DNA from 3 places in the Yokenella regensburgei genome. Region 1 is predicted to be linked to each of the others. Evidence: predicted binding sites of a transcription regulator. Region 1 holds the regulator's gene; each other region holds the start of a gene.
The links. Region 1 encodes LexA, which represses DNA repair genes until DNA is damaged. Its sites were predicted from a motif close to TNCTGTATGTACATACAGNA; they were not measured.

Region 1 (4,229 bases):
AGCAGCTTGTTGAACAGGTCCTGACGCGCCGGCAGACGCGGCCCAACCGCGGCCAGACGCTGACGAGCAAAGTGCATGCGTGCCACTCGCGCCAGTTTCTGAGCGATGGTTTTGTCGGTACCGTGCTCGGTTGCCATCCAGCGCAGCGACACCGACGGCGAGAAGCGCACAAAGCTGTCGCGGCCAAGCCAGGTGACGGCGAAGAACTTCTGAATGCCGTTCAGCATGCGCAGCGGCGGGTTCTCTTCCCCTTTCTCGCGCCCCGGGGAGCGACCGAACATCACCGATACCGGTACCATCTGCACGTCCAGATCGGGATTGCTGCGGTGCAGATCCAGATAGTCGTGGAACAGCTTGATGGACTCTTCTTTCGGGGTGTAATACGTGAAGACACGCGGGCCACCGTGAATGAAGACGTAGCGCGGCAGCAGCGTGCCGTCTATCTCCAGCGGTTCCAGCGGATCGGGTAAGTCGTGCGCCAGGCATTGGGCGCGCAAAGTCAGCAGGTCTGCCTTAGAGTTGTAGGGCAGCACGTACATAATCGGGCGTGACGTATCGAGCCCTAACTCCTGCGCAGGTTCTGCCGGAATAGACTTGCTTTTTACCAGGATGCTTAATGGTAAATTCAGTAATTTGTAGTAAATTCTTGGCCAGCCAGACATAAACGATGTAAAGCCTCTGGTTAATAATGCAATTGCGCGGCAAGAATACCAGAAAGCGTACAGAATTTCTGCGCGTGTGCCGTGCGTCTACACTGTGATTAACATATAAAATCGAAAAAGGTTCATTTAATGGCCAATGATACCACTGGGATAACCCGCATCATCAAAGCCGCTGGCTACTCCTGGAAAGGATTCCGCGCCGCCTGGCGTAACGAAGCCGCCTTCCGCCAGGAGGGGACCGTCGCGATTCTGGCCGTCATCATTGCCTGTTGGCTGGATGTCGATGCGATAACCCGCGTTCTGCTGATTGGCTCGGTCCTGTTGGTGATGATAGTGGAAATTCTCAACAGTGCGATCGAAGCGGTGGTCGACAGAATTGGCCCGGAGCACCACGAGCTCTCCGGTCGTGCGAAAGATATGGGCAGCGCCGCGGTGCTGCTGTCTATTTTTATCGCATTAATCACCTGGGGCACGCTGTTGTGGTCGCATTTTCGATAATGCTTCCAGAATTGATTAAGACACTTGTTTTTTGTGCTTTTTGTGGTTCCAAAATCGCCGTTAACTGTATATACTCACAGCATAACTGTATATACACCCAGGGGGCGGGATGAAAGCGTTAACGACCAGGCAGCAAGAGGTGTTTGATCTCATTCGGGAACATATCGGCCAGACCGGTATGCCGCCAACACGTGCGGAGATCGCCAAGCAGCTGGGGTTCCGTTCCCCGAATGCGGCAGAAGAACACCTGAAAGCGCTGGCGCGTAAAGGCGCCATCGAAATTGTGTCTGGCGCGTCGCGCGGTATCCGCCTGCTGGTGGAAGAAGAAGAGGGTTTACCGTTAGTAGGCCGTGTTGCCGCCGGTGAACCGCTGCTGGCACAGCAGCACATTGAAGGTCACTATCAGGTTGACCCGGCCATGTTCAAACCGAGCGCGGATTTCCTGCTGCGCGTCAGCGGTATGTCGATGAAGGATATCGGTATTCTGGACGGCGACCTGCTGGCGGTGCATAAAACTCAGGATGTGCGTAACGGCCAGGTGGTCGTCGCGCGTATTGACGACGAAGTAACCGTAAAACGCCTTAAAAAGCAGGGTAACACCGTCGAACTGTTGCCGGAAAACACCGAGTTCACCCCGATTGTGGTCGATCTGCGTCAGCAGAGCTTCTCTATCGAAGGGTTGGCAGTAGGCGTAATCCGCAACGGTGAGTGGCTGTAACCCTTCCTTAACGACTGCGGTACAACGCTTGCCGCAGTCTGCTCCTCTCTTGATCTCTCTTCAGGCATTTTTCTATGCAGCTTTTCAACGCAGCCGATAAGGCGCTGTGGCGTCTGGCGTTGCCGATGATTTTCTCCAACATCACCGTACCGCTTTTGGGTCTGGTGGATACCGCTGTGATTGGTCATCTCGACAGCCCCGTGTATCTCGGCGGTGTGGCGGTAGGTGCTACGGCAACCAGCTTCCTGTTTATGCTGCTGCTCTTTTTGCGCATGAGTACGACCGGATTTACCGCCCAGGCGTTTGGGGCGAGAGATCCCCAGGCCCTGGCAAGGGCACTGGTTCAGCCGCTGCTGCTGGCGTTAGGCGCCGGAGTGCTGATAGTCCTGCTGCGGGAGCCCATTATCAATCTGGCGCTGCAGGTGGTTGGTGGCAGTGAGGCTGTGCTGGAGCAGGCGCGGCGCTTCCTGGAGATTCGCTGGCTTAGCGCTCCGGCGTCGCTGGCAAACCTGGTGCTGCTGGGCTGGCTGCTTGGCGTGCAGTATGCCCGTGCGCCGGTCATCCTGCTGGTAGTCGGCAATATTCTTAATATCACCCTCGACCTCTGGCTGGTTATGGGACTGCATATGGATGTGCAGGGCGCGGCGCTGGCGACGGCTATCGCTGAATACGCGACCTTTTTCATCGGCCTGCTGATGGTGCGGCGGGTGCTGCGGCTGCGCGGCATCACCCGAGAGATGCTGAAAAACGCCTGGCGGGGTAACCTCCGGCGGCTGCTGGCGCTTAACCGGGACATCATGCTGCGTTCGCTGTTGCTACAGCTGTGTTTTGGTGCGATCACCGTTTTAGGTGCGCGACTTGGCGGCGACGTTGTGGCGGTGAACGCGGTGCTGATGACGATGCTCACCTTTACCGCCTATGCCCTGGATGGTTTTGCCTATGCCGTGGAGGCGCATTCCGGGCAGGCATACGGCGCGCAGGATGGCAGCAAATTGCGCCACGTCTGGCACGCGGCATGTCGGCAGTCGGGCCTCGTGGCGCTGGCTTTTGCGCTGGTTTATCTGCTGGCTGGAAAAGGGATCATCGCACTTCTGACTTCGCTCCCCGAGCTGCAGCAACTGGCAGATCGCTATGTTATCTGGCAGGTGGTGTTACCGCTTATCGGCGTCTGGTGCTATCTGCTCGACGGTATGTTCATCGGAGCGACGCGCGGCGCTGAAATGCGTAACAGCATGGCGGTTGCAGCGGCAGGTTTCGCCCTGACCTTACTGACGGTACCGCTGCTGGGGAATCACGGATTGTGGCTGTCGTTGGCGGTGTTTCTGGCGTTGCGCGGTTTGTCGCTTGCATGGATCTGGCGTCGACACTGGCAGCGTGGGACCTGGTTTGCGTGATGCAGAAAGGGCGGTCATTGACCGCCTTTTTTGTTAACGGGGCTTTTTCTTCACCTGAATAGAGTGGTCATGACCACAATCATCAGGATGGCGGCAGGCTTCCACTTCCACGCAGGCAGAGCACAGGCCATGGGCTTCAATCACGTTGTGGCGCAGGGCAAAACCCATTCTCGCCGCCAGCGTATGCATGATGTCCTCAACCCCTTCAGCGCTCTCTTCTTTCACCACGCCACAGCGATCGCAGATAAACATCGCGGAAGTATGCGTAGGCTTATCGAACATGTGGCACAGCACGTAGCTGTTAGTGGACTCCACTTTATGCACAAACCCCTGCTCAAGCAGAAACTCGAGGGCGCGATAGACAGTAGGGGGTTTGGCCTGCGGCTCGGCTTCCCGTAGCAGGTCTAGCAGGTCATAAGCGCTGATAGCACCCGGCTGCAGGCTCATCAGGCGTAATACCTCAAGGCGCTGCGGAGTCAGGCGCACACCGCGTTGCGCACACATTTTTTCGGCGTGTGCTAACAGCTTTTGCGAAGTTGTCTTATCCATGAGCATCCTCAGGGTGCGAAATGTATTTCGTTACTTTATCACATTAAGTCTAAAACACCGAGATCCCGGCGGGTGTGCTATACCTGATGCATCTCACGTTCAGGATAAAAGATAATGAAAAGACCAGATTGCATTCGCCACTGGCGTGAAGTGGAAGGTCCGGATGACTCGACTTATTCCGGTAGCAAGGAGCTGTTTTCGATTGGTGCGCCGCTGGCGCGTCGTTTAGGGCTCACTCGTATGGGTATTCACCACGAGCGTCTGCCGCCTGGCCGCAGGACCTCTTATCCACACGCAGAAAGCGATGAGGAGGAGTTTATCTATGTGCTGGAGGGGCATCCGCATGTATGGATCAACGGTTATCTCTGGCCGCTGTCGCCCGGTGATAGCGTAGGTTTCCCGGCAGGA
Region 2 (4,229 bases), on a different contig from region 1:
CAATAACCTGCGGGCCATAGATGCTCAGCTGGCAACCATCGAATCTGAACAGGCACAGAACCAGCCGCGCAGTGAGACGGAAAACCTGCTCGCCGACGACCGACTGCACGGATTCAGTGATATCCGTTCGCGCCTGGGCCGTAACATGTCCCCGGAATCCGCGCTGTTCCGCCATGCGGTGCGCATGTCGCTGGTGCTGTGCGCGGGTTATGCCATCATCCAGTTTACCGGGATGCATCATGGCTACTGGATCCTGCTGACCAGCCTGTTTGTCTGTCAGCCGAACTACAACGCCACTCGTCACCGCCTGGCGCTGCGTATTATCGGGACGCTGGTCGGGATCGCGATTGGTCTGCCGGTGTTACTGCTGGTGCCGTCCGTTGAGGGACAACTACTGCTGATAGTGGTGACCGGGGTACTATTTTTTGCCTTCCGCAATGTGCAGTACGCCCATGCAACCATGTTCATTACCCTGCTGGTGCTGCTGTGCTTTAACCTGTTGGGGGAAGGTTTCGAAGTGGCGCTGCCGCGGGTGGTTGATACGCTCATCGGCTGTGCTATCGCCTGGGCGGCGGTCAGCTTTATCTGGCCCGACTGGCGATTCCGCAATCTGCCACGCGTACTGGCGAGAGCGGTTGATGCTAACTGTCGCTACCTGGATGCCATTCTTGAACAGTACCATCAGGGGCGGGACAATCGCCTGTCCTATCGCATTGCGCGCCGTGACGCCTGGAATCGAGACGCGGAGTTGGCCTCGGTTATCTCGAATATGTCGACAGAGCCAAAAGTCACTCCAGAAATGAAAGAGACGGCATTTCGTCTGCTGTGTCTGAACCACACTTTTACCAGCTACATCTCTGCCCTCGGAGCGCACCGGGAACAACTGACGAATCCCGAAATCCTGGCGCTGCTGGACGACGCCGTATGCTATGTCGATGATGCTTTTCATCATATGCCAGCTGACGAAGCGCGAGTACAGCAGGCCCTTGCAGGCCTGATGCAGCGTATCCATCACCTGGAGCCACACGCGGACAGTAAAGAGCCGCTGGTACTCCAGCAAGTTGGGCTACTGGTTACTCTTCTGCCTGAAATATGTCGTCTTCAGCAGCAGGTTGCTCCTCTGGAGCCGGGTATTTAATCCCCGGTAATGCATGTACCCAATCCATCAGCTCCTGGCGCCTTTGCGCCGGGAGCGCCGCGGCATGCAGTCCATGAATTGCACCTTCCAGCGCAAACAGCAAACTGATACTGATCCCCTTTCTCCGTTCCCGCAGCTTAAGCCAGCACAGTTGTGCACCAAGCGAACACAGCATTCGCTGATCCTCTATCCCGGCATCCAGCAGCATTAGCTCCGTATGGAACGAGATATTGGGTAAATGCCGCAGCTGCCGCTTGTCCTGACGCTTTTGTTTCTCTCGCTGTGCATCGCGCAGTGAGTGACCCGATAAATGCAGCAGAAGCCCGGTATTACGCCATAGCGCTTCGCCAACGTGGAAATAGTTGAGCAGGATGGGTCTTCCTCGCTTAACCAGTGTGAGTAGCGGTGAAGGATTTTCGACCTGATAGGTCGCACTTTGCTCACATACCCGCAGATATAGTTCCCCCTCCGCGACCATGGCAAAAACGGTATCCTCAATAGCCAGGCTATAGCCGCCAAACAGCGCCCGATATTCAATCACCCCCAGTGGCGACAGGTATTCCTGCGACTGATGGATCTTCTTATATGTCATATCTTTCATGATTATTCCTTTGTTAATCATGCCGTTAACTGATGAATGGTGAATAGCGGATCCGTTAATCAGGAAAATAGGTAACTTCACTGCGGGCAGCAAGATGATTTTCATCCTGAGGAGGACTTCGGTGTAATTTTGCGAGACGCTTTCAGAAAATGAGGTTGATCTTTGTACTCAGTGGTAGTACTGTATATTCATACAGTAACCCACAGGGCGGGATTCACTATGTATACTTCTGGATATGCAAATCATTCATCACGGGCTTCTACTTCTGCCGTTCGATCCACACGTACCACGGCGGAACCGGCTTCCGGGCTGATTAGCGAAATAGTCTACCGGGAAGACCAACCGATGATGACACAGCTACTGTTGCTTCCTTTGCTGCAACAACTCGGTCAGCAATCTCGCTGGCAGCTGTGGCTGACACCGCAGCAAAAGCTGAGCCGTGATTGGGTTCAGGCTGCCGGGTTACCGCTGACTAAAGTTATGCAGATTAGCCAGATGTCACCGTGCCATACGCTGGAGTCGATGATCCGTGCATTACGCACCGGTAACTATAGTGTAGTGATTGGCTGGCTGAGCGATGAATTAACAGAAGAAGAACATTCCCGCCTGGTTTTAGCTGCCGAAGAAGGGAACGCGATGGGCTTTATCATGCGACCGGTGAGTGCAAGTCCTACAGCCACGAGACAGCTAAATGGTCTAAAAATTCACTCAAACTTGTATCATTGAGTGAAATTAAGATTATTCCTGGAAAATTTTTTCGCTTTTTATTGACCAGACACCGCTCCGACCAGATCGGGCGGCGAGGCTTGTGCGGCGCGGTTTCCGGCATTTTATGCTGAACAAAAAAGCAACATAAATGTTAATTTTTGTGTACACAACCTCTTTTTTTTCATATGCCTGACAGAGTTCACACTTGTAAGTTTCCAACTACGTTGTAGACTTTACATCGCCAGGGGTGACCGGCTTACGCCGCTATTAACGGCATAGTTATTAACAAGTCACGCTCCCGGTGTAAGGATTTAACCGTGAATTTCGATGTATCTTCATGGCGATTTTTGGATGATAACGAGGCGCAAAAAATGAAAAAGACAGCTATCGCGATTGCAGTGGCACTGGCTGGCTTCGCTACCGTAGCGCAGGCCGCTCCGAAAGATAACACCTGGTATGCAGGTGGTAAGCTGGGTTGGTCCCAGTTCCATGACACTGGCTGGTACAACAGCAACCTGAACAACGACGGTCCGACCCACTCAAGCCAACTGGGCGCTGGTGCGTTCGGTGGTTACCAGGTTAACCCGTACGTTGGTTTCGAAATGGGTTACGACTGGCTGGGCCGTATGCCTTACAAAGGCGACACCGTTAACGGCGCATTCAAAGCTCAGGGCGTTCAGCTGACCGCTAAACTGGGTTACCCGATCACTGACGATCTGGACATCTACACCCGTCTGGGTGGTATGGTATGGCGCGCTGACTCCAGCAACAACATTGCCGGCGACAACCACGACACCGGCGTTTCTCCGGTATTCGCTGGTGGTGTTGAGTGGGCTGTTACCCGTGACATCGCTACCCGTCTGGAATACCAGTGGGTTAACAACATCGGCGACGCAGGCACCACTGGTGTTCGTCCGGACAACGGCATGCTGAGCGTAGGTGTTTCCTACCGCTTTGGCCAGGGCGAGCCAGCTCCAGTAGTTGCTCCGGCTCCGGCTCCAGCTCCGGAAGTACAGACCAAGCACTTCACTCTGAAGTCTGACGTTCTGTTCAACTTCAACAAAGCGACCCTGAAGCCGGAAGGCCAGCAGGCGCTGGATCAGCTGTACACCCAGCTGAGCAACCTGGATCCGAAAGACGGTTCCGTAGTGGTTCTGGGCTACACTGACCGTATCGGTTCAGAGCAGTACAACCAGAAACTGTCTGAGAAACGCGCTCAGTCTGTTGTCGATTACCTGATCTCTAAAGGTATCCCGGCTAACAAGATCTCCCCGCGTGGCATGGGCGAAGCTAACCCGGTTACTGGCAGCACCTGTAACAACGTGAAAGCTCGCGCTGCACTGATCGACTGCCTGGCTCCGGATCGTCGTGTTGAGATCGAAGTTAAAGGCATCAAAGACGTTGTAACTCAGCCAGCGGCTTAAGTTTTACGTCTATAAAAAAACCCCGCCATGGCGGGGTTTTTTATTATCTGAATATCGGGAAAATCAGCCAGGGCTGAGTAACGCGCAGTTTTACTCTTTACCCAGCAGTGCCTGCAGGTCGTTCTTCAGGCTGGACATCTTGCTGGCGTACTTCTCTTTGTTTTCAGCATCCTCGATGAGTTGCACTATCGTTTCCGACAGCGTTTTCCCGCGGCGCTGTGCAAGCCCCGCCAGCCGCTGCCAGACGATAAACTCAAGATCGATAGACTTCTTCCGTGTGTGCTGATGCTCCGCATTAAAGTGGCGCTTTCGCCTGGCGCGAATCGTCTGCTTCATGCGGTTTGCCAGCGCCGGATTC
Region 3 (4,229 bases), on a different contig from region 1:
GCACCGCTGGCGGCTATCCATCAGGCGGCCCGGGTGGCAGATGCCTGGCTGATGGTGGATGACGCACATGGGATTGGCGTCACCGGCGAGCAGGGGCGCGGCTCCTGTCATGCCCAGGGGGTTCACCCGGAATTGCTGGTCGTGACCTTCGGTAAAGCTTTTGGCCTCAGCGGTGCCGCCGTGTTGTGTAGCGAGTCCGTGGCGGATTATCTGCTGCAGTTTGCCCGTCATCTCATCTACAGCACCGCTATGCCCGCTGCTCAGGCGGTCGCGCTACAGGCGGCGCTTGCGGTTATTCGTAGCGAAGAAGGGGAAGCGCGTCGCGCCACTCTTGCCGGGCACATTGCCGCATTCCGTGAGGGCGCGCAGGGGGCTGGCATGACGCTCACCGATTCCCGGAGCGCTATTCAGCCGCTGATCGTCGGCGAAAATGCCCGGGCGCTGGAACTTGCCGGGCGGTTACGCGCTAAAGGATGCTGGGTCACTGCGATTCGTCCACCGACGGTGCCGGCGGGTACTGCGCGGCTGCGTTTGACGCTGACCGCCACCCATCAGCCTGAGGATATTGCCCGCTTACTGGAGGTGCTGCATGACGCCGGTCAATAAACAGGCGGTAGCTGCCGCTTTTGGTCGCGCTGCGGCGCACTATTTACAGCATGATAAACTGCAGCGACAAAGCGCCAGTCTGCTGCGGGCACAGCTGCCGGAACGCCACTTCGCGCACGTACTGGACGCGGGCTGCGGTCCGGGCGCGGTGAGCCGGGTGTGGCGGGAGAGCGGGAGCCAGGTAACGGCGCTGGATCTCTCTTCACAAATGCTTGAACAGGCGCGTGCGCAGCAGGCCGCGCACCACTACATCACCGGCGATATCGAATCACTGCCGCTGCCGGACGCGCAGTTCGACCTCGTCTGGAGCAATCTTGCCGTGCAGTGGTGCGATGATTTTGGCGCGGCGCTGGCGGAGCTGTATCGAGTGGTAAAACCTGGCGGAGTGCTGGCCTTCACCACGCTTGCCGCCGGCTCTCTGCCGGAGCTGAATCAGGCCTGGCAGGCGGTGGATGAACACCCTCATGCCAACCGTTTTTTAGCGCAGGAGAGGCTCCTGGAGACGCTCTCAGCATGGCGGGGGCGTTCCAGGCTGGAATCCATCACCCTGAGCTTCCCTGACGCGATGAGCGCGATGCGTTCGCTTAAAGGCATTGGTGCCACCCATCTGCATGAAGGGCGTGCCAGCAGGCTTCTGACGCGACAAAAACTACAGGCGCTGCAGCTTGCATGGCCGCAGCACGGCGGGGGTTGCCCGCTGACTTACCATCTTTTCTGGGGAGTGATTGAACGTGACTGAACGTTATTTTGTCACCGGTACCGATACGGAAGTCGGGAAAACGGTCGCCAGCTGTGCGCTGCTGCAGGCCGCGAATCGTCTGGGACGGCGGACGGCGGGGTATAAGCCGGTCGCCTCCGGTAGTGAACAGACCGCCGAAGGGTTACGTAATAGCGATGCGCTGGCCTTGCAGCGAAATAGCGCGCTAGCGCTGCGTTATGAACAGGTGAACCCCTATACCTTCGGCGAACCGACTTCGCCGCATATTATCAGCGCCGATGAAGGGCGTCCCATTGAAGCCACGGTGCTTTCCGCTGGGTTACGGGCGCTTGAGAGTGACGCGGAGTGGGTGCTGGTTGAAGGTGCGGGGGGCTGGTACACACCGTTGTCACCGGTGCTGACATTTGCCGACTGGGTGCAGCAAGAACGCTTGCCGGTGATTCTGGTGGTTGGCGTTAAGCTTGGCTGTATTAACCATGCAGTGCTGACGGCCCAGGCAGTACTGCAGGCCGGTTTACATCTTGCAGGCTGGATTGCCAACGACGTGGTTCCACCCGGACGCCGACACGCAGAATATATGGCTACGCTAACGCGTATGTTGCCTGCGCCGCTGCTGGGAGAAATCCCGTGGATTGAAGGAGATGTTGCGCAAACTGACCTCGGTGGATATCTCGACCTTCAGCACCTGACCGCTACAAAATTGTAGAAATGTGAAGCAGATCGCGCATATATTCGCCAACGTCTAAAGCGAAAAAAACTCAAAAATTATCAATAATATTTTTTTATGTCCGGCGTTTCGCTGCCGGACCATTTTTGCCGTCAGGCGGGGGATATGGGCTGGAGACAGTTATCCACTATTCCTGTGGATAACCTTGTGTATTAGGGTTAGAAAACCTCTGGTAAACGAGAGAGCATGCGGCTTGCGACTGAATTGATGCGAAAGGCGGCTTTTGGATATTTTCTTTTTTAATTAATGAGTTAGATAAAAGCAATGCCTGTAAGAAAAGTGTCACCGGCTGCCACAAAAGTTTCATTACATACCTTGACAAATGTTAAACCAGAAAAAATTCTGGGGATAACCGATGCTGTCTGGTTTTTTATCCCGCCGTCACGAGAAATTGCCCGTTTGTCAGGCTGACGATGGGCGGGTAACACAAATACGATAATATGTTACTGTTTTTATATCCAGTATAAATGGTTGGCAAATTTATCTGCGACGAGTAAAATTAGTCACCTGCCAGTTCACTCCTTCACAGGTCGTTGTCCATGTCTAAACCGTTCAAACTTCATTCCGCGTTTCGCCCTTCAGGCGATCAGCCTGCGGCCATCGCCAAACTGAAAGAGGGTCTGGAGGACGGCCTGGCGCACCAGACGCTGCTCGGCGTAACGGGCTCAGGTAAAACCTTTACCATCGCTAACGTTATTGCCGATCTGCAGCGTCCTACTATGGTACTGGCGCCGAACAAAACGCTGGCGGCCCAGCTCTATGGCGAGATGAAGGAGTTCTTCCCGGAAAACGCGGTGGAGTATTTCGTCTCGTACTACGATTACTACCAGCCGGAAGCCTACGTACCGAGCTCGGATACCTTCATCGAGAAAGACGCCTCGGTGAACGAGCATATCGAACAGATGCGACTCTCTGCGACCAAGGCACTGTTAGAGCGCCGTGATGTAATCGTGGTGGCGTCGGTTTCAGCCATCTACGGCCTTGGCGATCCGGATCTGTATCTGAAAATGATGCTGCACCTGACGGTCGGGATGATTGTCGATCAGCGCAGTATCCTGCGACGTCTCACTGAGCTGCAGTACACCCGTAACGATCAGGCATTTCAGCGCGGGACCTTCCGTGTCCGCGGCGAAGTGATCGACGTCTTCCCGGCAGAGTCCGACGATCTGGCGCTACGCATTGAGCTTTTTGACGACGAAGTCGAGCGGCTGTCGTTGTTTGACCCGCTCACCGGCCATCTGGAGTCCGGCGTTCAGCGCTTCACCATCTACCCGAAAACGCACTACGTGACGCCACGCGAGCGTATTATTCAGGCGATGGAAGATATCAAAGTTGAGCTGGCAGACCGCCGCAAGGTGTTGCTTGCCAACAACAAGCTGCTGGAAGAGCAGCGCTTGAGCCAGCGTACTCAGTTCGATCTCGAGATGATGAACGAGCTCGGATACTGCTCCGGCATCGAAAACTATTCGCGCTTTCTCTCCGGCCGTGGTCCCGGCGAGCCGCCGCCGACGCTGTTTGATTACCTTCCGGCCGATGGTCTGCTGGTCATCGACGAATCCCACGTGACTATCCCGCAGATTGGCGGTATGTACCGTGGCGACCGGGCGCGTAAAGAGACGCTGGTGGAGTACGGTTTCCGCCTGCCTTCCGCGCTCGATAACCGTCCGCTGAAGTTTGAAGAGTTCGAAGCGCTGGCGCCGCAGTCGATTTATGTTTCGGCAACGCCGGGTAACTATGAACTGGATAAATCTGCGGGTGACGTGGTTGACCAGGTCGTGCGTCCAACCGGGCTTTTAGATCCGGTTATCGAAGTGCGCCCGGTGGCGACCCAGGTTGACGATCTGCTGTCAGAAATTCGCCAACGTGCGCTTATCAACGAACGCGTACTGGTGACGACACTGACCAAACGGATGGCGGAAGACTTAACCGAGTATCTTGAAGAACACGGCGAGCGGGTGCGCTATCTGCACTCGGATATCGACACCGTCGAGCGTATGGAAATCATCCGTGACCTGCGTCTGGGCGAGTTTGACGTCCTGGTTGGGATCAACCTGCTGCGAGAGGGTCTGGATATGCCTGAGGTCTCGCTGGTGGCGATCCTTGATGCCGATAAAGAGGGTTTCCTGCGTTCTGAACGTTCCTTGATCCAGACCATTGGTCGTGCGGCGCGTAACATCA

Region 2: a site for LexA is predicted at 1,918-1,937, ahead of sulA (SOS-induced cell division inhibitor SulA). Genes of this name have one in related genera too.
Region 3: a site for LexA is predicted at 2,496-2,515, ahead of uvrB (excinuclease ABC subunit UvrB). Genes of this name have one in related genera too.

Annotation. Positions count from the first base shown of each region.
Region 1 covers NZ_RBIZ01000005.1:35,928-40,156, forward strand. Annotated here, with positions in the region: gene plsB (glycerol-3-phosphate 1-O-acyltransferase PlsB) at 1-662, opposite strand, end outside; gene C7387_RS15205 (diacylglycerol kinase) at 792-1,160, shown strand; gene lexA (transcriptional repressor LexA) at 1,270-1,878, shown strand; gene dinF (MATE family efflux transporter DinF) at 1,953-3,272, shown strand; gene zur (zinc uptake transcriptional repressor Zur) at 3,306-3,821, opposite strand; gene C7387_RS15225 (cupin domain-containing protein) at 3,936-4,229, shown strand, end outside.
Region 2 covers NZ_RBIZ01000003.1:1,860,946-1,865,174, forward strand. Annotated here, with positions in the region: gene yccS (YccS family putative transporter) at 1-1,138, shown strand, start outside; gene C7387_RS09200 (TfoX/Sxy family DNA transformation protein) at 1,074-1,739, opposite strand; gene sulA (SOS-induced cell division inhibitor SulA) at 1,959-2,465, shown strand; gene ompA (porin OmpA) at 2,819-3,871, shown strand; gene matP (macrodomain Ter protein MatP) at 3,962-4,229, opposite strand, start outside.
Region 3 covers NZ_RBIZ01000003.1:2,081,776-2,086,004, reverse strand. Annotated here, with positions in the region: gene bioF (8-amino-7-oxononanoate synthase) at 1-606, shown strand, start outside; gene bioC (malonyl-ACP O-methyltransferase BioC) at 590-1,345, shown strand; gene bioD (dethiobiotin synthase) at 1,338-2,030, shown strand; gene uvrB (excinuclease ABC subunit UvrB) at 2,591-4,229, shown strand, end outside.